4 regions of the Nitrobacter vulgaris genome follow, and region 1 is predicted to be linked to each of the others. Evidence: predicted binding sites of a transcription regulator. Region 1 holds the regulator's gene; each other region holds the start of a gene.

Region 1 (4,678 bases):
CTGTCATGGTCGCGGCGGTCGCCGCAGGATTTGCCGTCGCCACGATCAAGACGGCACAGGTTTCCCACGTTGTCCTGACGCGGCCGATGTACACGCCCTTGCTCCAGGGCTTCGTCGAAACCAGCGAGGTGCGCGAGCGGACCGATAGATTTGTTCTGCGCGTCGTTCGGATGGATAATCGGCGGTCGCACATCAAGCTCGATCGCGTGCGGCTGTCGGTCAGGAAGGGTGCCGCGCCCGCCGTTGGGAGCTTCGTGGAGTTGAAAGCGCGATTGCAGCCGCCGCTTACGCCCGTGCGGCCCGGAAGCTACGACTTCGCCCGCGATATGTATTTCCATGGCATTGGCGCGTCCGGCTTCGTCATGGGCGCCATCAGGACCGTGAGCTCTCCGCATGGTGGTGGGCTCGCATTGCGCTATGCCGCGCTGATGCAGGAGTTGCGCGATACCATCGACGCCCGCATCCGTCTTGTTCTCAGCGACGACTCGCGGGCCATTGCCACCGCGCTTCTGACCGGACGGCGCGACGCCATCACGACGCCGGTTAATGAGGCGATGTTCATTTCGGGATTGGGCCATGTGCTTTCGATTTCCGGCTATCATATGGCCGTCGTCGCTGGCGTGGTCTTCTTCGCGGTGCGTGCGCTGTTGGCGCTGGTTCCGGCGTTGACGGCAACCTTCCCGATCAAGAAGTGGTCGGCGGCTGCGGCGCTTGCGGCAGCCGCCTTTTATCTTCTGCTGTCGGGCGCCGAGGTTGCGACCCAGCGCTCGTTCTTCATGACGGCGGTGGTGCTGATCGCGATCATGGTGGACAGGCGCGCTATTACGTTTCGCACACTCGCGGTGGCGGCGATGATCGTGCTTGCGATTGCGCCGGAGTCATTGATCCACCCGAGCTTTCAAATGTCGTTCGCGGCGACGCTCGGGTTGGTGGCGCTAGTTCAGGTCGGGATGCCGAAGATGCTTGCAACCCCCGATCACTCGCCGACGGCGAGGGCCGCTCTGTGGGGTGGACGCGAAATCGCCATGCTGGCGCTGGCGTCACTCGTGGCCGGACTCGCGACCACGCCGTATGTCGCGTTCCATTTCCATCGGGTGACGCCATACGGCATTGTTGCGAACCTGCTGGCGATGCCGGTGATCTCGGCGCTGGTGATGCCGGCCGGGCTTCTCGGACTTGCGGCCATGCCGTTTGGCTTCGACGGCGTGTTCTGGCGGCTGATGGACTTTGGCATCGAATGGATGGTCGCTGTGGCTCAATGGGTAGCGGCGCTTCCGGGCGCCATCGGTCATACGGCTGCTTTTGGAACGGGGCCGCTGCTCGCGGCGACCGCGGGCATCATTCTGCTCGGACTGTTGAGAACACCGCTGCGCTGGAGCGGCGCGGTTGTGGTCGCGCTGGCGATCGTGTGGTCATTTGCGGTGACGCCGCCGGATATCCTGATCTCCGCGGAAGGTCGCAATGTCGCCGTGAGGGGCGGGGACGGCCGGCTGCGCCTCATCAGTACGAGTAAGGACTCTTTCACGGTCAGGGAATGGCTTGCCGCCGACGGGGATGGGCGTGGGTCTGCCGACCCTACGCTGGCGGAAGGCGTCTCATGCGACGATGAGGGCTGCGTGGTCAAGGTGAGTGGAGGTGGACTTGTCGCGCTTACGCGGCGTCCGGAGGCGATGCAGGATGATTGTACGCGGGCGGAGCTCATGGTGACGCCGTGGCAGGCTCCGGAGGGGTGCCCAGCGCAGGTGATCGATCAAAACAGGCTGCGGCGTGAAGGCGCTCTTGCCTTGTGGCGAACCCCAAGTGCTTCAAGATCTGGTGCTTCAAGATCCGGCTTTGCTGTTGATGCCGCACGTCCTGTCGGCGTCGATCGTCCCTGGTCATCCGCTGCCGTCGATGAACAGTCGGCACAGCTGCAATCAAAACCGGAACCCCCGGCCGACGCCACGCCGGTGCCCGAGGATCTCCAGCCGGACGATTGAACGGCTCGTCCACGGTTGGAGCCTTTCGCTCCTGATGAAATCAGTACTTGCGGTAAATGCCGATCAGTCTGCCCTGGATCTGGACCCGATTGGGCGGAAGTATGCGAACTTCGTAAGCCGTGTTCGCCGGCTCCAGCGCGATCGAAGCGCCGCGACGGCGGAAGCGTTTCAACGTCGCTTCCTCGTCGTCGATCAGGGCAACGACGATGTCGCCGGTATCAGCGGTCTGGTTCCGCTGGATCAACGCAAGATCGCCATCGAGAATTCCGGCATCGACCATGGAATCGCCGCGTACCTCAAGCGCGTAGTGTTCGCCGGTACCAAGCATGTCGGGCGGCACGCTGACGGTGTGGCTGCAGGTCTGCAACGCTTCGATCGGCGTGCCGGCTGCAATCCGTCCCATCACCGGAACGGCGACCGGACGTTCCGCATCGTCGACGACAGCGCCGCCGCTGCTGCGGCGGACTTTGCCCAGATTGCCTTCGATGACGCTCGGTGTGAAACCGCGACGGCCGCCGCCGCCGCTGGCGGCGAGTTCGGGCAGTTTGATGACTTCGATGGCGCGGGCGCGGTTGGGCAGACGGCGGATGAATCCTCGTTCTTCCAGCGCGGTAATCAGGCGATGGATGCCGGACTTCGAGCGCAGGTCGAGCGCGTCCTTCATTTCATCGAACGAGGGCGGCACGCCGGATTCTTTCAGCCGTTCGTTGATAAAACGCAGGAGTTCATACTGTTTGCGCGTGAGCATCCCGACCCAGTCCCTGGTTGATGGGTTCTTGCCAACTAGGGGACATCGGGCCTGCAGCCCTTATAACCCCGCGGCACGAACCTCGAAACAAATCATGAACATACACTATATGTTCGATATGTGTTCCGCAACCCTTTAATTTAAGGTCAACAAAGCGACGTTTTATGACAGCGAAAGCTTAATGATGGCGCAGGGCTCGCCTTTGCTTGCAGCCGGCGCAAATGGCGTGCGGATTACGAGAGCCTCTGCCGCAGCGAGTTTTCCCATCAGCGAGCTGTCCTGATGCCCGATCGGCGTCGCGACCGGCAAGCCGTCCGTCGAGGGTGTGAGTCGGGCGCGCAGATAATCCTGCCTGGCTTGATTGGCGCTAACATCGCTGCCGAGCAGCGCCGGTTCAATGCAGTGGTGCACATCTTCACGCCCCGATAGCGCGCGAATCAGCGGCACCATGAACAGAAACGCGCAGATGTAGGACGAGACGGGATTGCCGGGGAGGCCGATCACCCGCATCGGGCCTAGACGTCCGTGCATCATCGGCTTGCCCGGCCGCAGTGCGATCCGCCAGAACGCAATCTCCACGCCTTCCGCCTCCAGTGCACGCTTGACGAAGTCATGGTCGCCGACCGACGCGCCGCCGGTCGTAACCAGAATGTCGGCGCCGCTCTCGCGGGCGCGGCGGATCGCGGCGGTTGTGGCGTCCATTGTGTCGGCGGCGATACCGAGGTCGATCGCCTCGGCGCCTTCGCCTCGGGCGAGTGCGCGAAGCGCGTAGCCGTTGGACAAGATGATCTGGCCCGGACCGGGCGTCGCGCCCGGCAAAACCAGTTCGTCACCCGTGGCGAGCATCGCTATTGTGGGACGGCGATGCACCGGCAGGTCCGGATAGTTCATGCCGGCAGCAAGGGAAAGATGGCGGTCGGTGAGATGGCTGCTGGCCCGGATCAGGACGTCGCCCTCACGAAAATCCACGCCGGCAGGACGAATGTTCTTTCCGGGAGCAGTGGCTTCCTTGACGATGACGTGGTTGCCGTCGCGTTCGGTGTCTTCCTGGATCACGACTGTATCGGCGCTGTCCGGCACTACGCCGCCGGTGAAAATCCGTAAGGCCTCGCCGGTTTGCAGCGCGCGCTCGAGCGGCCGTCCCGCAGCGATCTCACCGATCACCTGTAGCCGCGCTGGAATTGTCGCGATGTCCGCTGCGCGCACCGCATAGCCGTCCATCGCCGACATTGCGACCGGCGGCTGAGTCCGGCGCGAGGGGAGATCGCGCGCCAACACCCGGCGATGCGCGGCTTCGAGAGCCACGGGTTCCTCCGGGAGCGGTTCGACTCCGGCAAGAACAGCCGCAAGGGCGTCGGCGACCGTCATCAGGGGCATGACCATTCTCCTAGAGCATTTTCCGGCCGTGCGATCAGCCGTAAGAAAATCCCCTCAATCAATAGCTTGCGCGTATTCTGATCGCAAAACCGGTATCCATTTTTGCGGAATACGCGCTAGGCGCGATGCGCCTGGCGGGCGCGTCAAACATCTACCGAACTCGCGGCTCGCATACAACGGTACTAAGAGCCAAAATGCCGCTTAACGACGCATTCGCGCGGCGGCTATGGTTCTGAGGCGGTATCCGTCACAAGATAGTGGCCGGACTTGCCGCCCTTTTTCTCGACGAGGTGAATGCCCTCGATCCGGACGCCGCGTTCCACGGCCTTGATCATGTCGTAGATCGTCAGGCAGGCGACGGATACCGCCGTGAGGGCTTCCATCTCTACTCCGGTCGGGCCGGAGACTTTGACGCTTGCGCGGACGCGGCAGCCCGGAATTCTCCTGTCGGCCTCGATGTCGAGCGTGACTTTCGACAGCGCCAGTGGATGGCAGAGTGGGATTAAATCCGAAGTGCGCTTGGCGGCCATGATGCCCGCAATGCGCGCAGTGCCGAGCACGTCGCCCTTCTTGG
Region 2 (4,678 bases), on a different contig from region 1:
CGGCGCTCGCCGTCGCGTCCGTGCTGATCGCGGGCGGCGGGTTGATCGCGGCAAAGGACATGATCTGGAAATAGCGTTTTCGAGCGAAGCCTATCCTCGGGCTTGACCCGAGGTAGGTACCGGTTCGCTGCGCCACCGTTTACGCCCGCAACGCGGCAAAGTGCCCGCGCCGCTGCAGCCAGGCCAGTAGGATCAGGCTTGGTATGGCAGCGGCAACGCAGATCGCAAAGAACAGCGGCCATCCCGTCGCCTCGGCGACGAACCCGGCGCTGGCGGACAGATAGGTTCGGCCGACCGCGGCAAGCGCCGTGAGAAGCGCATATTGGGTAGCGGTGTGCAGCGGATTGCGGCACATCGCCGACAGATAGGCGACGAAGATCACCGTGCCGATGGCGCTGGTGAAATTCTCCGCTGTGATAGCGAGAGCCAGCGCCCATTGATTGACGCCGACCAGCGCCAGCCATGAGAACGACAGGTTGGCGACCGCCTGCAAAATGCCGCCAACCCACAGGCTTGCCGCCAGCGGGTAGCGCCGCGCCACGAAGCCGCCGGCAAAACCGCCAATCAGCGTCGCGGCAAGACCGACGCCCTTGACGATGGCGGCGTAGTCGTTGCGGGTGAAGCCAAGATCGATGACGAACGGTGCGGTCATGGTGCCGGAGAACGCGTCGGTGAACTTGAACAGCACGATGAAGGCGAGCGCGGCGAGAGCGTCCTTGCGGCTCAGGAATTCAGAAAATGCGCCGACCGCGGCATTCATGACCCGCGCGAAACCGCCCTTAGCCCGCGTCGCCAGTTCGGCGCGCACGGATTGCTCGGGCTCAGTGGCCGCCAGTGCCGTGACGGTGCCGATCAGAACCATCGCCGCCATGCTAATGTAGCCCCACGCCCACGCCGAGGCGCGGACCTGGCCTGTCCCTTCGAATGCGCTGACCAGGAAGAGAGCTCCGGCGGTCGAGACCAACATGCCGATACGATAGGCGGCGACATAACCCGCCATGCCGGCAGCCTGCTCGCTTTCCGGCAGGCTCTCGACCCGAAAGGCATCGACCACGATGTCCTGCGTCGCCGACGTCGCCGCCACGAGCACCGCGCCGAGCGCGACAAACCACGGCGCTTTCACTGGATCGGTCGAGGCCAGCAACAGGATTGCCGCGATCAGAAGCAATTGCGAAAAGACGAGCCAACCGCGACGGCGGCCGAACCGCCGCGTCAGCAGCGGAATATGCAGGGCATCGACCAACGGCGCCCACAGAAACTTCAGCGTATAGGGCGTGCCAACGAGAACAAACAGACCGATGTCGTGCAGATCGATGCCGGATTCTTTCATCCAAATCTGCAGAGTCGAGCCCGACAGCGCCAGCGGCAGGCCGGACGAGAAGCCGAGCATCATGACAATGAGGACGCGCGGTTGCAGATAGACCGCCATGCTCTCGCGCCAAGACGCACGGGAGGCAGCCTCGGATACGGTTGGGGCGACGTCCGGAGCGGTCATGCCGCAGTGCTAGCAGATTCGGCCAGTTTCGCCCTCCTCTTACTCACCCGCCTGGATCTTGCGGGCGAACTGCGGCGAAAACACCGTCGGTTCGACGGGCTCGACGATCCGTGGCGTCTCCTCAGCCGCCCCGTCTTTGCTGAAATCGAGTTCCTCGATCCTCATAGCCCGTTTGCCGATCTTGCCGGCCGAGATCAGGACCTGCCTCACATCTTCGCTGACCTGATCGAAATGGCTGCCGAGCCTGTTGACCCGGTCGCGCAGGCGCTCGACGTCACCCATCATGTTCATGACCTCGATCCGTACCTGATCCGCGGCATCGCGCATCCGCGCGTCCTTGAGAAGCTGTTGCATCACCTGAATCGCCAGCATCAAGAGTGACGGCGATACCAGCACGATCCGGGCGCGATAGGCCTTCTGGATCACATCGTCGAAGCTGTCGTAAATCTCGGCATAGACCGATTCCGATGGCACGAACATCAGCGCGGTGTCCTGGGTCTCGCCCGGGATCAGATATTTTCCGGCGATGTCGGTGACGTGCCGCATAACGTCGGCGCGCAGCCGCTGAGTTCCGAGTTTCCTTTCGTCGTCGGTTCGGGCGTCGCGCAGCGCCGTCATCGCCTCAAGTGGAAATTTCGCATCGATGCAAAGCGGGCGCTGATCGGGGAGGAAGATTACGCAATCCGGCCGCTTGCCGTTTGGCAGCGTGTGCTGAAAGGCGAACGAGCCCTTCGGCATTCCGTCCTGCACGATCGCCTCCATTCGCGCCTGCCCGAACGCGCCGCGCGACTGCTTGTTGGCGAGCACATCGCGCAGCGTCGTCACCTGCGTCGTCAGTTCGGTTAGGTTCTGGTGTGCGTTGTCGATAATTCCGAGCCGTTCGTGCAGCACCCGCAGACTGTCCATGGTGTTGCGTGTGGTCTGCTCCATCGACTGGCCGACCCGGTGGGTGACCGCGTCCAGCCGATCGCTGACTGCCCGCGCCATCTCCGCCTGTCGCCCTGCGAGCGCCTTGCCCATGGCGTCGACGCGGCCGGTGGCCTCGGCCTGCGTACGCATCATGTCGATGAGACGCTCCTCGAGTTCATCCGCGCGACTTGCTTGCGCGGTCGCCATTTCGGTTCCCCGGCGTCCCGAGCGCGCGATCACGATCGCAATGCTCAGCAACAATGCCAGCGCCAGCGCGCCAAACGCGATCAGCACGGCGCCGGTCCGCACCGGCACATCGCCCAGCATGAAAAGAATGTCGCTCATCCGCCCATCGTAGCCGATTCGGCCATGTTCGCGAACGAAGAGCGAACACACGGAGTTAACGAAAGCTCAATGTGCCTGCTCATGACGGCCGGACGGTCAATGCAGCTCGCGGATTGACCCGGACAGACTCGGGGATTACATCGCCGGCATGGCCATTCGCGAAATCATCATTGTGCCGGACAAGCAGTTGCGCCTCGTGTCAAGGCCGATCGAAAAGGTCACGCCGGAGATCCGCAAGCTTGCCGACGACATGTTCGAGACCATGTACGACGCGCCCGGCATCGGGCTCGCCGGCATCCAGATCGCGCAGCCTGTCCGCATCGTCACCATGGACCTCGCCAAACGCGACGAAGAAGGAGAGACGAAACCGCGGCCGCGTGTTTTCATCAATCCGGAAATCCTCTCGGCTTCGGAGGAGCTGTCGGTCTATGAAGAAGGCTGCCTGTCGATCCCCGAATATTACGAGGAGGTCGAGCGGCCGGCGCGCGTGCGGATTCGCTTCACCGATCTTGACGGCAAGGTTCACGAGGAGGATGCCGAGGGTCTTTTCGCCACCTGCATCCAGCATGAGATCGACCATCTCAATGGCGTGCTGTTTGTCGATTACCTCTCGAAACTGAAACGCGACCGTGTGATGAAAAAATTCACCAAGGCCGCGAAGCTCGCCGCGAGATAAAGCGGTTTTTTTGCCGCGCAGAAATTAATCAGATGCCGCTTCGCCTGATTTTCATGGGCACGCCCGAATTTGCGGTGCCGACGCTGCTGCAACTCGTGGCCCACGGCCACGAGATCGCGGCCGTATACAGCCGCGAGGCGAGGCCCGCCGGCCGTGGCATGAAGCTGCAGCCGAGCCCGGTGGCGCGGGAAGCGCAGCGCCTCGGTCTCCCCGTGCTGACGCCAAAAACGCTGAAGACGCCGGAGGCGCTGCTTGAGTTTCAATCGTTCGCCCCCGATGCCGCGGTCGTCGTCGCCTATGGCATGATCCTGCCGCAGGCGATCCTCGGTGCGCCGCGATATGGCTGCTACAATCTGCACGCATCGTTGCTACCGCGCTGGCGCGGTGCTGCACCGATCAACCGCGCCATCATGGCCGGTGATGCCGAAAGCGGCGTCATGGTCATGAAGATGGATGCCGGTCTCGACACCGGCGACGTGGCCCTGGCCGAGCGGATCACCATCACCGATGCGATGACGGCGTCGGATCTTCATGACGCGCTGGCGCCGCTTGGGGCTGATCTAATGGTGCGTGCGATGGCCTCGCTGTCGCGCGACGGCCTGCAGTTGACGAAGCAGAGCGAACAAGGCGTCACCTACGCTGCCAAGATCGATAAGACCGAGGCGCGCATCGACTGGAACAGACCCGCGCGCGACGTGCTGCGCCATATTCATGGCCTGTCGCCGTTTCCGGGCGCCTGGTGCGAGATGCCGGTGGATGGCGAGCCGGTCCGCGTCAAGCTCCTGCGTTGTGAGCTGGCGGAAGGCGCGGGATCGCCGGGGAGCCTCCTCGACGACCGCCTGACGATCGCCTGCGGCGAAGGCGCGATCCGCATCCTTGAATTGCAGCGCGCGGGAAAGCCACCGATGAAGGCCGGCGCCTTTCTGAACGGCACGCCGCTGACGCCGCCGCTGCGGCTCGTCTGATGCCCCGCTACAAGCTGACCATCGAATATGACGGAGGTCCCTTCTGCGGCTGGCAGTACCAGGACAACGGTCCCTCGGTACAGGGCGCGCTGGAGGCGGCAGTGAAGGCGATTTGCGGTGATTGCGTCCGCGTGCACGGCGCGGGCCGCACCGATGCCGGCGTCCATGCGCTGGCGCAGGTTGCCCATTGCGACATCGCGAAGCACTTCGTACCGAATCGATTGCGTGACGGGCTCAACGCGCACCTGCGCCCACATCCGATCGGCGTGCTCGAAGCCGAGATCGTGC
Region 3 (4,678 bases), on a different contig from region 1:
GAGCGCGCCGAGCGCATGATCGGCGATTTTCCGGTCGATCGACGCCGCATCGGCGGCGGACGCGAAATCGCGCACCCGGCGCAGCAGGCGGCCGGCGATGCGCGGGGTGCCGCGGGCGCGGCGGGCGATCTCGTTGGCGCCGTCCGCCGTCATGCTGACATTGAGAACACGGGCGCCACGGCTGACGATCCTCTCCAGCTCATCGACGGTGTAGAAATTCAATCGCACCGGAATCCCGAAGCGGTCGCGCAGCGGATTGGTCAAGAGGCCCGCGCGCGTCGTTGCGCCGACCAGCGTAAACTTCGCCAACTCGATCTTGACCGAGCGGGCCGCCGGTCCCTCGCCGATGATGAGATCGAGCTGAAAATCCTCCATCGCCGGATAGAGCACCTCCTCCACCGCCGGCGAGAGGCGATGAATTTCATCAATGAACAACACGTCGCGCTCTTCGAGGTTAGTCAGAAGTGCCGCAAGATCACCGGCCTTGGCGATCACGGGACCGGAGGTTGCGCGAAAGCCGACGCCGAGTTCGCGCGCGACGATCTGCGCCAGCGTGGTCTTGCCGAGGCCGGGCGGGCCGACGAACAGCACGTGATCGAGCGCCTCTTTTCGTTTACGGGCAGCATCGATGAAGATCTGCAGGTTGGCGCGCGCCTGCGCCTGGCCGACGAACTCGGACAGCTTCTGCGGCCGCAGCGCGGTGTCGCCGACATCGTCGGTGCGGCGTTCGGGCGTGACGATGCGGGAGGGCGTGGTCACTTCGACAGCTCCTTCAAGCCGAGCCGGATCAGTTGCGCGGTCTCCGCATTTTCGCCAGCGCCGCGCGAGGCGGCCGCGATCGCTGCGGTCGCCTGCGGTTGACCGTAACCGAGATTAACCAGTGCGGAGATCGCATCCCGCACCGGGCGCGGCGCATGCTGGTCATCGATGGCGCCCGCAAGATGGACCACCGCCGGATCGACATTTGCGAAGGACGGCGCCTTGTCCTTGAGCTCGGTGACGATGCGTTCAGCCACCTTTGGTCCGACGCCCGGCGTACGCGCCACCGCAGCCTTGTCCCGCAGGGCAATGGCGTTAGCGAGATCGGCCGGCGACAGCGTGCCCAGCACCGCGAGCGCCACCCTCGCACCGACGCCCTGCACCGTCTGCAACAGACGGAACCACTCGCGCTCGTGGTCAGTGCGAAATCCGAACAGCTTGATCTGGTCCTCGCGCACATACGTCTCGATCGACAACACCGCCGCCTCGCCCGGCGACGGCAGCGCCTGCAGCGTGCGCGAGGCGCAATGCACCTGATAGCCGACGCCGCCGACATCGAGGATCAGATAATCCTCGCTGTAGGAGTCGATGATACCTTTCAGCTTGCCGATCATGCGCCCGCCACCTTCATCCGCAGCGCCGCAGCGCCCCGGTGATGCGCGTGGGTAATGGCAATAGCGAGCGCGTCGGCGGCGTCCGCGCTCCTCGGATCGGCTTTCGGCAGCAGGATTTTCAGCATCGCCTGGATCTGGGTCTTGTCGGCATGGCCCGCGCCAACCACGGTCTTCTTTACCTGGTTGGGCGCGTATTCCGCCACCGCGATGCCGAACATCGCCGGCGCCAGCATCGCAACGCCCCGCGCCTGCCCGAGCTTCAGCGTCGCCACGCCATCCTTGTTGACGAAGGTCTGCTCGATCGCAGCCTCGGCGGGGCGGAATCGGTCGAGCACTGCGCCGAGCCCGGCATGGATCGCCAGCAGCCGGCTCGCCAGCGCCATGTGTTCGCGCGTCTCGACCGAGCCGCAGCCGACGAAGATCAGCCGATGGCCCTCGATGTCGAGCACGCCCCAGCCGGTGCGGCGGAGGCCCGGATCAATGCCCAGAATGCGAATCGGTGCGGAGGTCATGGCCCATGTTAGCGCAAAGCATCCCGCTGCGTCCCCCAAGCGGGCTCCGGCTCTATTCGTTTCAACGCATCGAACCTTGCCCGTTCCGGTAACGACAAAGCCGTATCCGTCGTCCGACCGATCTATCCATGTTCGGCTGAACATGGTCCGCTCGAGGACGGGATAGCCACGTCATAAGCGACGGCAGATCCGTCTCCGAGACCGGACCGAAGAGGAATTTCAAGCGTTATGCGGATAGCAATTGCCGTTTTCTTCATGATGACGATCGTCAGCACCGCTGTTTCGGCCGATTCGCCAACCGCCGCGCAAAACCGGTTCACGTCCATTGCCAACAAGGACTGCACTTTCGCTCCGATCGGCGACGAGCCGGGCGACGAGGAAGACCAGCTCAAGACATGTCCCGGCGCCGGTGGCGCGCAGGTGCTGGTCAACGCCCTGGGAACCCGTCTGCGGATAGGCTTTCGCTGGCCAAAGGGGGCTCACCCGCAAACGATCATCTGGGCGGTGGAAGCATGGTCCGCCGGATTGACCGTCGACTGGCGCGGATCTGGCAAGGGCAAGGAGTTCGAGCCTTATGCCGCGATCGTCAGGATGAAACTTCAGAAACAGGATTTGCCGGTTGCGGGCAACCAGGTACTCGCCGTGATCCGGATCACACATGATACCGCCTGCGTCATGGGCGCTGTTGACACCGGAGCGAACCCGAATGCCAATGAAGCTGCGCATGCACTCGCCGATGCAGCGGCATCGTTCGCATGTGGCAAGGACAAGCCGACGATCGGCGGAATGAGAACCAAGGCCGCGGAAGAGATTGTGCGGGGCATCGCCGAATGATGAACCGGCAGATCAAGCCAACAGGCCGGCAAGCGTAAGCCGCCGGTGCTGGAGCACGGACGGAAAGAGTATTCGCCAAGAGAATTGAGGCGCTCAGTCAGGTCACGAGTTGACCTTCAACCGCATTCTGCCGGGGTTTTCACCACGATGAGCATACTGTTCAGAATCGTCCTTGCATCCGTCCTCACGAGCCCTGCGCTTGCACTCGCGCAAACGCCGAAAAAACCCGCCGCGTCTCCTGCCTTGGAGGCGGAATTCAATGCCTTTATCGTCAAGTTCCGAGCGGCTTTGAAAGCGAACGATCCGGCTGCCGTCGCCAGCATGACCAAGCTGCCTTTCATGGGTGACAAGGCGTACGCGGATGCCGCACAGTTTCGGGCGAAGGCCTATCCGGAACTGTTCCCCGCGAAAGATCGTGCGTGCATCCAGCGGAAGAAAGCGGAATACGGTCGAGATGGCGAGAACAACGACAACTACTTTGTCATCTGCGGCGAGAGCATTTTTACCTTCACCAGGACGCCAGCCGGATTCCTTCTGACGGAGGTTGGCGTAAATGATTAGGCATGCGCCCTCAGCGAACGCGTAGCGCCCCGCTACTATGGCGTTTTCGAGCGAAGTGGAGCGGAAATGCTCTACAGCAGCGTCCCACTCAGGATCAGCACCGCCACGCTGAAGTAGATCATCAGCCCGGTGACGTCGACCAACGTCGCCACCAGCGGCGCCGAAGCGCTCGCGGGATCGAAGCCGGCGCGTTGTAGCATAAACGGAAGCATCGATCCGGACACCGAGCCGAAAACAACAACGCCGATCAGCGCAGCCGCGACGGTCAGCCCGATCAGCATCCAGTGCTCGCCATAGTCGTAAATGCCGAGCTTCTGCCAGGCCACCACGCGGACCAGTCCGATGACGCCCAGCATGGCGCCGAGGATCAATCCCGTCGGCAGTTCGCGCAAGGCCACGCGCCACCAGTCGCCGAGCTTGACCTCGCGCAGCGCCAGCGCGCGGATCAGGAGCGAGGTCGCCTGCGAGCCGGAGTTGCCGCCCGAACTCATGATCAGCGGGATGAACAGCGTCAGCACGATGGCCTTTTCCAGCTCGCCCTCGAAGTGCTGCATGGCGCTCGCGGTCAATAGCTCGCCGATAAACAGCACGCACAGCCAACCGCCGCGCTTGCGGATCATACCCGGCAGCCCAACCTGCAGATACGGTTCGTCAGTCGCCGCCATGCCGCCGAATTTCTGGGCGTCCTCGGTGTTTTCTTCGATGATGGCGTCGATGATGTCGTCGACCGTGACGATGCCGAGGACATGCCCGGCCTTGTCCACGACAGGCACCGCCAGCATGTCGTGCCGCGAGATCAGCCGCGCGACCTCTTCGCGATCCGTTAGCGGGGAGGTGGTGATCGGGGCGCGCGCCAGATCGGCGATCTGGGCCGAAGGCTCACCGGCGATCAGCCGCCGCAACGACACCGCGCCCACCAGCCTTCGCGTGAAGGCGTCCAGTACATAGATCGCATAGACCGTCTCGCGGGTCCGTTCGACCTGGCGGATATGCTGTAGGGTCTGCTCCACTGTCCAGGTCGCGGTGACGCTGACGAATTCGGTTGTCATCATCGCGCCCGCGGTGTTTTCCGGGTAAGTGAGCAGATTCTCGATAGTGGCCCGCGTGTTTCGGTCGAGCCCCTGCATCAGTTCGCTGCGCGCCGGCTCATCGAGCTGCTGGACGATATCGGCGGCGACGTCCGCCGACATTTCAGTCAATAAGATGATGGCGGTGCGCCGGGGCAGCGAGGCGATGACCTCCGCGCCGTGATATAGTTCCGGCTTGTCGAGAATCTCGACCGAAGTATCGACCGGCAGAAGCACCAGCACCGCCGCGGCGTCCTGCGGTTCGAGCTGGTTGAGAATTTCGACGTTATCGGCGACATGGCCGCCGCTCAGGCGCGAGGCCAGCGCGTAC
Region 4 (4,678 bases), on a different contig from region 1:
GACCGAACTGGCCAGAGTTTCTGACACGAAGGTGACGTTCACCAGGTTCGGCAGGAAGCGCCGCTTGGTCTTGATGTTGGAGTGACTGACCCTGTGGCCCACCAAAGGAGCCTTGGCCGTCAGTTCGCAGCGCCGGGACATACGAAAATCCTCTGTCGTCCCCGGCATCTGCCTTCAAGGCGGGCTCGGGGTTCGAAATCGTGTCCATTTTAGGAACGCCGGACGTATAGGGGGACAGTAGCAGGGCGTCAAGGCGTCGGGACCGAACTCGGCTTATTTGCGCCCATCCCCCTCATTATTCCGGCCGGATTTCTGCGCGCGTTGCCTGCATCGTGCCCTGCATCATATAAAGGGCGCAATCCGTATCGACGGATGGCCATCGACCACGGTGTTGCAGAGGAGGCCGAGATTTGTCAGGGCCCGAAGCGGTAATCCCGAGCCGACCCTGTTTTTTCACGTGTTCGCAGATGTGCCGGGCTGGGTTCCCTCGGTGGCTTCTGCTTAGATGAGGATTCAACGGTCGTTACAACCGGCGATATTCTGCAGGCTTGGGAAAGCCAAGTCTGTTAGAATATTCGGGACCAGACGGAGACATGCAGGGCCACCCGTTGTGAGCTTATGCCGGACGACGTTGCTCCGATGGATTCTTTGTTCAATTTGGCAACTGGCCGGCGCGCCGCTTGCCATGTTTGCCGCGATGTTGACGGTGGCGGCGCCGGCGGCGGCGCAGGGCAAGCTCGAGGCTCGCTATGACGTCACCTTGGCGGGGATTCTCGTCGGCACCGGCGCCTGGACAGTCGATATCCTCGACGATCAGTATTCGGCCGCGGCAAGCGGGGGCGCCACGGGGCTTCTTAAGGCGCTTGCCCACGGGACCGGCACGGGCTCCTCGCAGGGCCGCATCGTCAACGGCGCGTTGATTCCCGCGAGCTATATTGCGACCATCTCGTCCTCCAAGAAATCCGAGACCATTCGCATGTCGCTGGCGGGCGGCAATGTAAAGGATTTCGTCATCGAGCCGAGCCCGCCGGTCGACCCCAAGCGCATTCCGGTCAACGACGCGCATAAGCGCGGCGTGTTCGATCCAATGAGCGCAACGCTGCTGCGGGCTCCCGGCACTACCGACCCGCTCGGCCCCAGCGCCTGTCATGCCTCGACCGGGATCTTCGACGGCCGCATGCGCTACGACCTGCGACTCGACTTCAAGCGCATGGACACCGTGAAGTCGGGAAAAGGCTATCAAGGCCCGGTCGTGGTCTGTGCGATCTTTTTCTCGCCGATCGCCGGCTACGTCCCGGACCGCTTCGCGATCAAATATCTCGCCGCCGAGCGCAACATGGAGATCTGGCTGGCGCCGATCGCCGGCACACGCGTGCTCGTACCCTATCGTCTGACGATTCCAACGCCGCTAGGCACGGGCAAGCTGGAGGCGACCGAGTTCAATACGACTGCCCTGCCGCCACAGACGGCGGCTAAAACCCGGTAGGAGCTGTCACTGGGCGGGACAGGCGACAGGTCGTTTCGCTTCAACAGAATCCTGTTGACTCCTGCTGTTGAATTCATGCGTCCATGGATTCATAAACTAAGAGAAATTGCTGCTCTTGTTAAGCGGCGCAGAACTTGATCTAGTTTCCATAGGTCCATTCAAACACGAGATGTTGCGGTGAACGAAGCCAGATAGATCAGGAGTCAGCGATTCGGGCGCGATTCGTTCCGGACTCGTTCCAAAGCTTAAGCTGCGGCTCGGCATGCGTCGCATTGTGAAACACCTCCGATCCCGTGGTGCGGTTGCGTCCCCTGCAAGCAGGGTGCCTACGCAAATGTTGGGATCGATCGAGCCAGGCCAATAGCCTCCAGTGGAGCTTTGGATTTGACATTCGCCTTCCCGCTCCGCTAGCGCCGCAAAAGCCCTCGGAAAATATGGCCTCTTCATCTTCGATATCTCCGCCCGGCAACGGTCGCGCGCCCGGCGCGGCCGTGACGGCAGTGCTCGGTCCGACCAACACTGGCAAGACCCACTTGGCCATCGAGCGGATGCTGGCGCATTCCTCCGGCATTATCGGCCTGCCGCTGCGACTGCTCGCTCGCGAAATCTACAACAAGATTGTCGACCGCGCCGGGGCGGATTCCGTCGCCCTGGTCACCGGTGAGGAGAAGATCAAGCCGGCCCGCCCGCGCTTTTGGGTCTCGACCGTCGAAGCGATGCCGCGAGATCTTGACGTGTCTTTCCTCGCCATCGATGAAATCCAGATCGCGGCCGACCTTGAAAGGGGCCATGTTTTCACCGACCGCCTGCTACGCCGGCGTGGCCGCGACGAGACGTTGCTGCTCGGCGCAGCCACAATGCGCCCCATCGTCGAGCGGCTTTTGCCTGGCGCGAGTATCGTCACGCGCCCGCGGCTATCCCAGCTTGAATTCGCCGGCGACCGCAAGATCACCCGGCAGCCTCGCCGCACTGCGATCGTCGCCTTCTCGGCGAACGAGGTTTACGCCATTGCCGAACTGATCCGACGCCAACACGGCGGGGCAGCGGTGGTGTTGGGATCGCTTAGCCCGCGCACCCGTAATGCGCAGGTTGCGATGTTCCAATCCGGTGACGTCGATTATCTGGTCGCCACCGACGCGGTCGGCATGGGTCTCAATCTTGACGTCGATCACGTTGCCTTCGCTTCGGACCGTAAATACGATGGCTACCAGTTTCGCCGGCTCACGCCTGCTGAGTTCGCGCAGATTGCTGGCCGCGCCGGCCGCGCCACTCGCAACGGCACCTTCGGCACCACCGGGCGCTGTGCGCCGTTCGAGCCCGAACTCGTGGACGCGCTGCAGAACCACACTTTTGAGGCAGTCAGAACGCTGCAGTGGCGCAATTCCGATCTCGATTTTTCTTCGCTCGGCGGATTGCAAGTCTCGCTGGCGCTGACTCCTTCGCACGAGGCGCTGACCCGCGCGCCGATCGCCGAAGATTTGCGGGTGCTCGATCACGCGGCGCGCGACGTCGAGGTGCGCGCCATGGCGCAAAGCGCGGCCGCGGTGGAGCGGCTGTGGGACGCTTGCCAAATTCCGGATTATCGCAAGATCGCGCCGGCGGCTCACGCCGAACTGGTGACGACACTGTTTGGCTTTCTGATGCGTGAAGGCAAGATTCCTGACGACTGGTTCGCGGCCCAGGTCGCGCAGGCCGATAGTGCCGACGGAGATATCGATACCTTGTCGGGACGGATCGCGCAGATCCGGACCTGGACTTTCGTGGCAAATCGCCCGGACTGGCTGGCCGATCCCGGGCACTGGCAGGCAATTTCGCGCGAGGTCGAAAATAAATTGTCCGATGCGCTGCACCAAAGGCTTACGGAGCGTTTCGTTGACCGCCGGACCAGTGTATTGATGCGCCGCCTGCGGGAAAACACGATGTTGGATACGGAAATCGGCAAGACGGGTGAGGTGATCGTTGAGGGCCATGTGATCGGCCGTCTCGACGGATTTACGTTCGCGCCGGATGCGGCGGAGGCGGGTTCCGAAGCCAAGGCCTTGCAGGCGATCGCGCAAAAGGCGCTAGCTGGCGAAATCGAGGCGCGCGCGGAGAAATTGTCGGGGGCGGCGGACGACCAGTTTGTGCTGACCTCGGATGGCACCATTCGCTGGACGGGAGACGCGGTGGCGCGACTGGTGGCTGCAGACGACGCGCTGCATCCGCGGCTGCGGATCATTTCCGACGAACGGCTGACCGGAGCGCCGCGCGAGGCGGTGCAAGCCAGGCTCGATCTATGGCTGAAAACCCATATCGAGAAGCTTCTCGGGCCGCTGTTCGAGTTGTCTAAAGCGGAGGATATCACCGGTATCGCACGCGGCATTGCCTTCCAGTTGATCGAGGCGCTCGGCGTGCTGGAGCGGCAAAAGGTCGCTGCGGAACTAAAGGATCTCGATCAGCCGTCGCGCTCGTCCTTGCGCAAGTACGGGGTGCGTTTCGGCGCTTACCATATCTATTTCCCCTTGCTTTTGAAGCCGGCTGCACGGTCGCTGGCCTCGCTGTTGTGGGCGCTGAAGCAGGAGAATGCCGACCTTTCGGCGCTGTCCAGCGCGCAGCATCTCGCAAGCAGTGGCCGCACTTCGTTCCCGGCGGACAAGCTGCTCGATCGCGACGCCTATCGCGCCCTCGGCTATCGGCAATGTGGCGAACGCGCCGTCCGCGTCGATATCCTCGAAAGGCTTGCCGACCTGATCCGTCCGGCTCTGTCATGGCGGGAAGGGGCGCCCGGCGAAAAGCCCGCTGGCGCATTCGATGGCCGCGGGTTTGTCGTGACGCAGGCCATGACGTCGCTCGCGGGCACTGCTGGTGAGGATTTTGCTTCCATCCTGAGCGCTCTTGGCTATCGCATGGAGCGGTGTCCGGTACCGACACCTGCAACGGAGAGCGGTCCTGTGACGGGGATCACCGCGGAAGCGGTTTCTGGCGGAGCACCGGAAAGCGTGTCGCAGCAAGCGGTTGCGATGGATGTCGTGCTTGAGGGTCAGGAGTCTGTTTCCGACCGCGCGGATACAGCCGATATCGGACCTGTTGAACCGGAGACCGCGGTGGATGCGGGTTCATCCGGAGTCGCGGCGACGGCCTTAGAAGCGGCGACTGAAGTTGCCGAGGAGCCGTCCGCGGCATCGCCAGTTGTCGGCGCCTCGGCGGCTTCCA

What was found. The regulator LexA, encoded in region 1, represses DNA repair genes until DNA is damaged. The targets are predictions, from matches to a motif close to TGTTCNNNNTGTGTTCNG.
Region 2: the regulator LexA is predicted to act here: its motif matches at 2,780-2,797, upstream of GGQ85_RS08340 (DNA recombination protein RmuC).
Region 3: the regulator LexA is predicted to act here: its motif matches at 2,004-2,021, upstream of ruvC (crossover junction endodeoxyribonuclease RuvC).
Region 4: the regulator LexA is predicted to act here: its motif matches at 1,710-1,727, upstream of GGQ85_RS05840 (helicase-related protein).

Annotation. Positions count from the first base shown of each region.
Region 1 is NZ_JAVDPZ010000001.1:119,129-123,806, forward strand. It holds gene GGQ85_RS00570 (ComEC/Rec2 family competence protein) at 1-1,979, shown strand, start outside; gene lexA (transcriptional repressor LexA) at 2,020-2,727, opposite strand; gene GGQ85_RS00580 (molybdopterin molybdotransferase MoeA) at 2,890-4,104, opposite strand; gene moaC (cyclic pyranopterin monophosphate synthase MoaC) at 4,329-4,678, opposite strand, start outside.
Region 2 is NZ_JAVDPZ010000010.1:21,113-25,790, reverse strand. It holds gene yddG (aromatic amino acid exporter YddG) at 1-74, shown strand, start outside; gene GGQ85_RS08345 (AmpG family muropeptide MFS transporter) at 140-1,495, opposite strand; gene GGQ85_RS08340 (DNA recombination protein RmuC) at 1,535-2,749, opposite strand; gene def (peptide deformylase) at 2,898-3,425, shown strand; gene fmt (methionyl-tRNA formyltransferase) at 3,458-4,390, shown strand; gene truA (tRNA pseudouridine(38-40) synthase TruA) at 4,390-4,678, shown strand, end outside.
Region 3 is NZ_JAVDPZ010000021.1:30,846-35,523, forward strand. It holds gene ruvB (Holliday junction branch migration DNA helicase RuvB) at 1-759, opposite strand, end outside; gene ruvA (Holliday junction branch migration protein RuvA) at 756-1,373, opposite strand; gene ruvC (crossover junction endodeoxyribonuclease RuvC) at 1,370-1,885, opposite strand; gene GGQ85_RS13320 (hypothetical protein) at 2,114-2,719, shown strand; gene GGQ85_RS13325 (hypothetical protein) at 2,867-3,280, shown strand; gene mgtE (magnesium transporter) at 3,352-4,678, opposite strand, start outside.
Region 4 is NZ_JAVDPZ010000006.1:157,259-161,936, forward strand. It holds gene rpmB (50S ribosomal protein L28) at 1-141, opposite strand, end outside; gene GGQ85_RS05835 (DUF3108 domain-containing protein) at 686-1,486, shown strand; gene GGQ85_RS05840 (helicase-related protein) at 1,921-4,678, shown strand, end outside.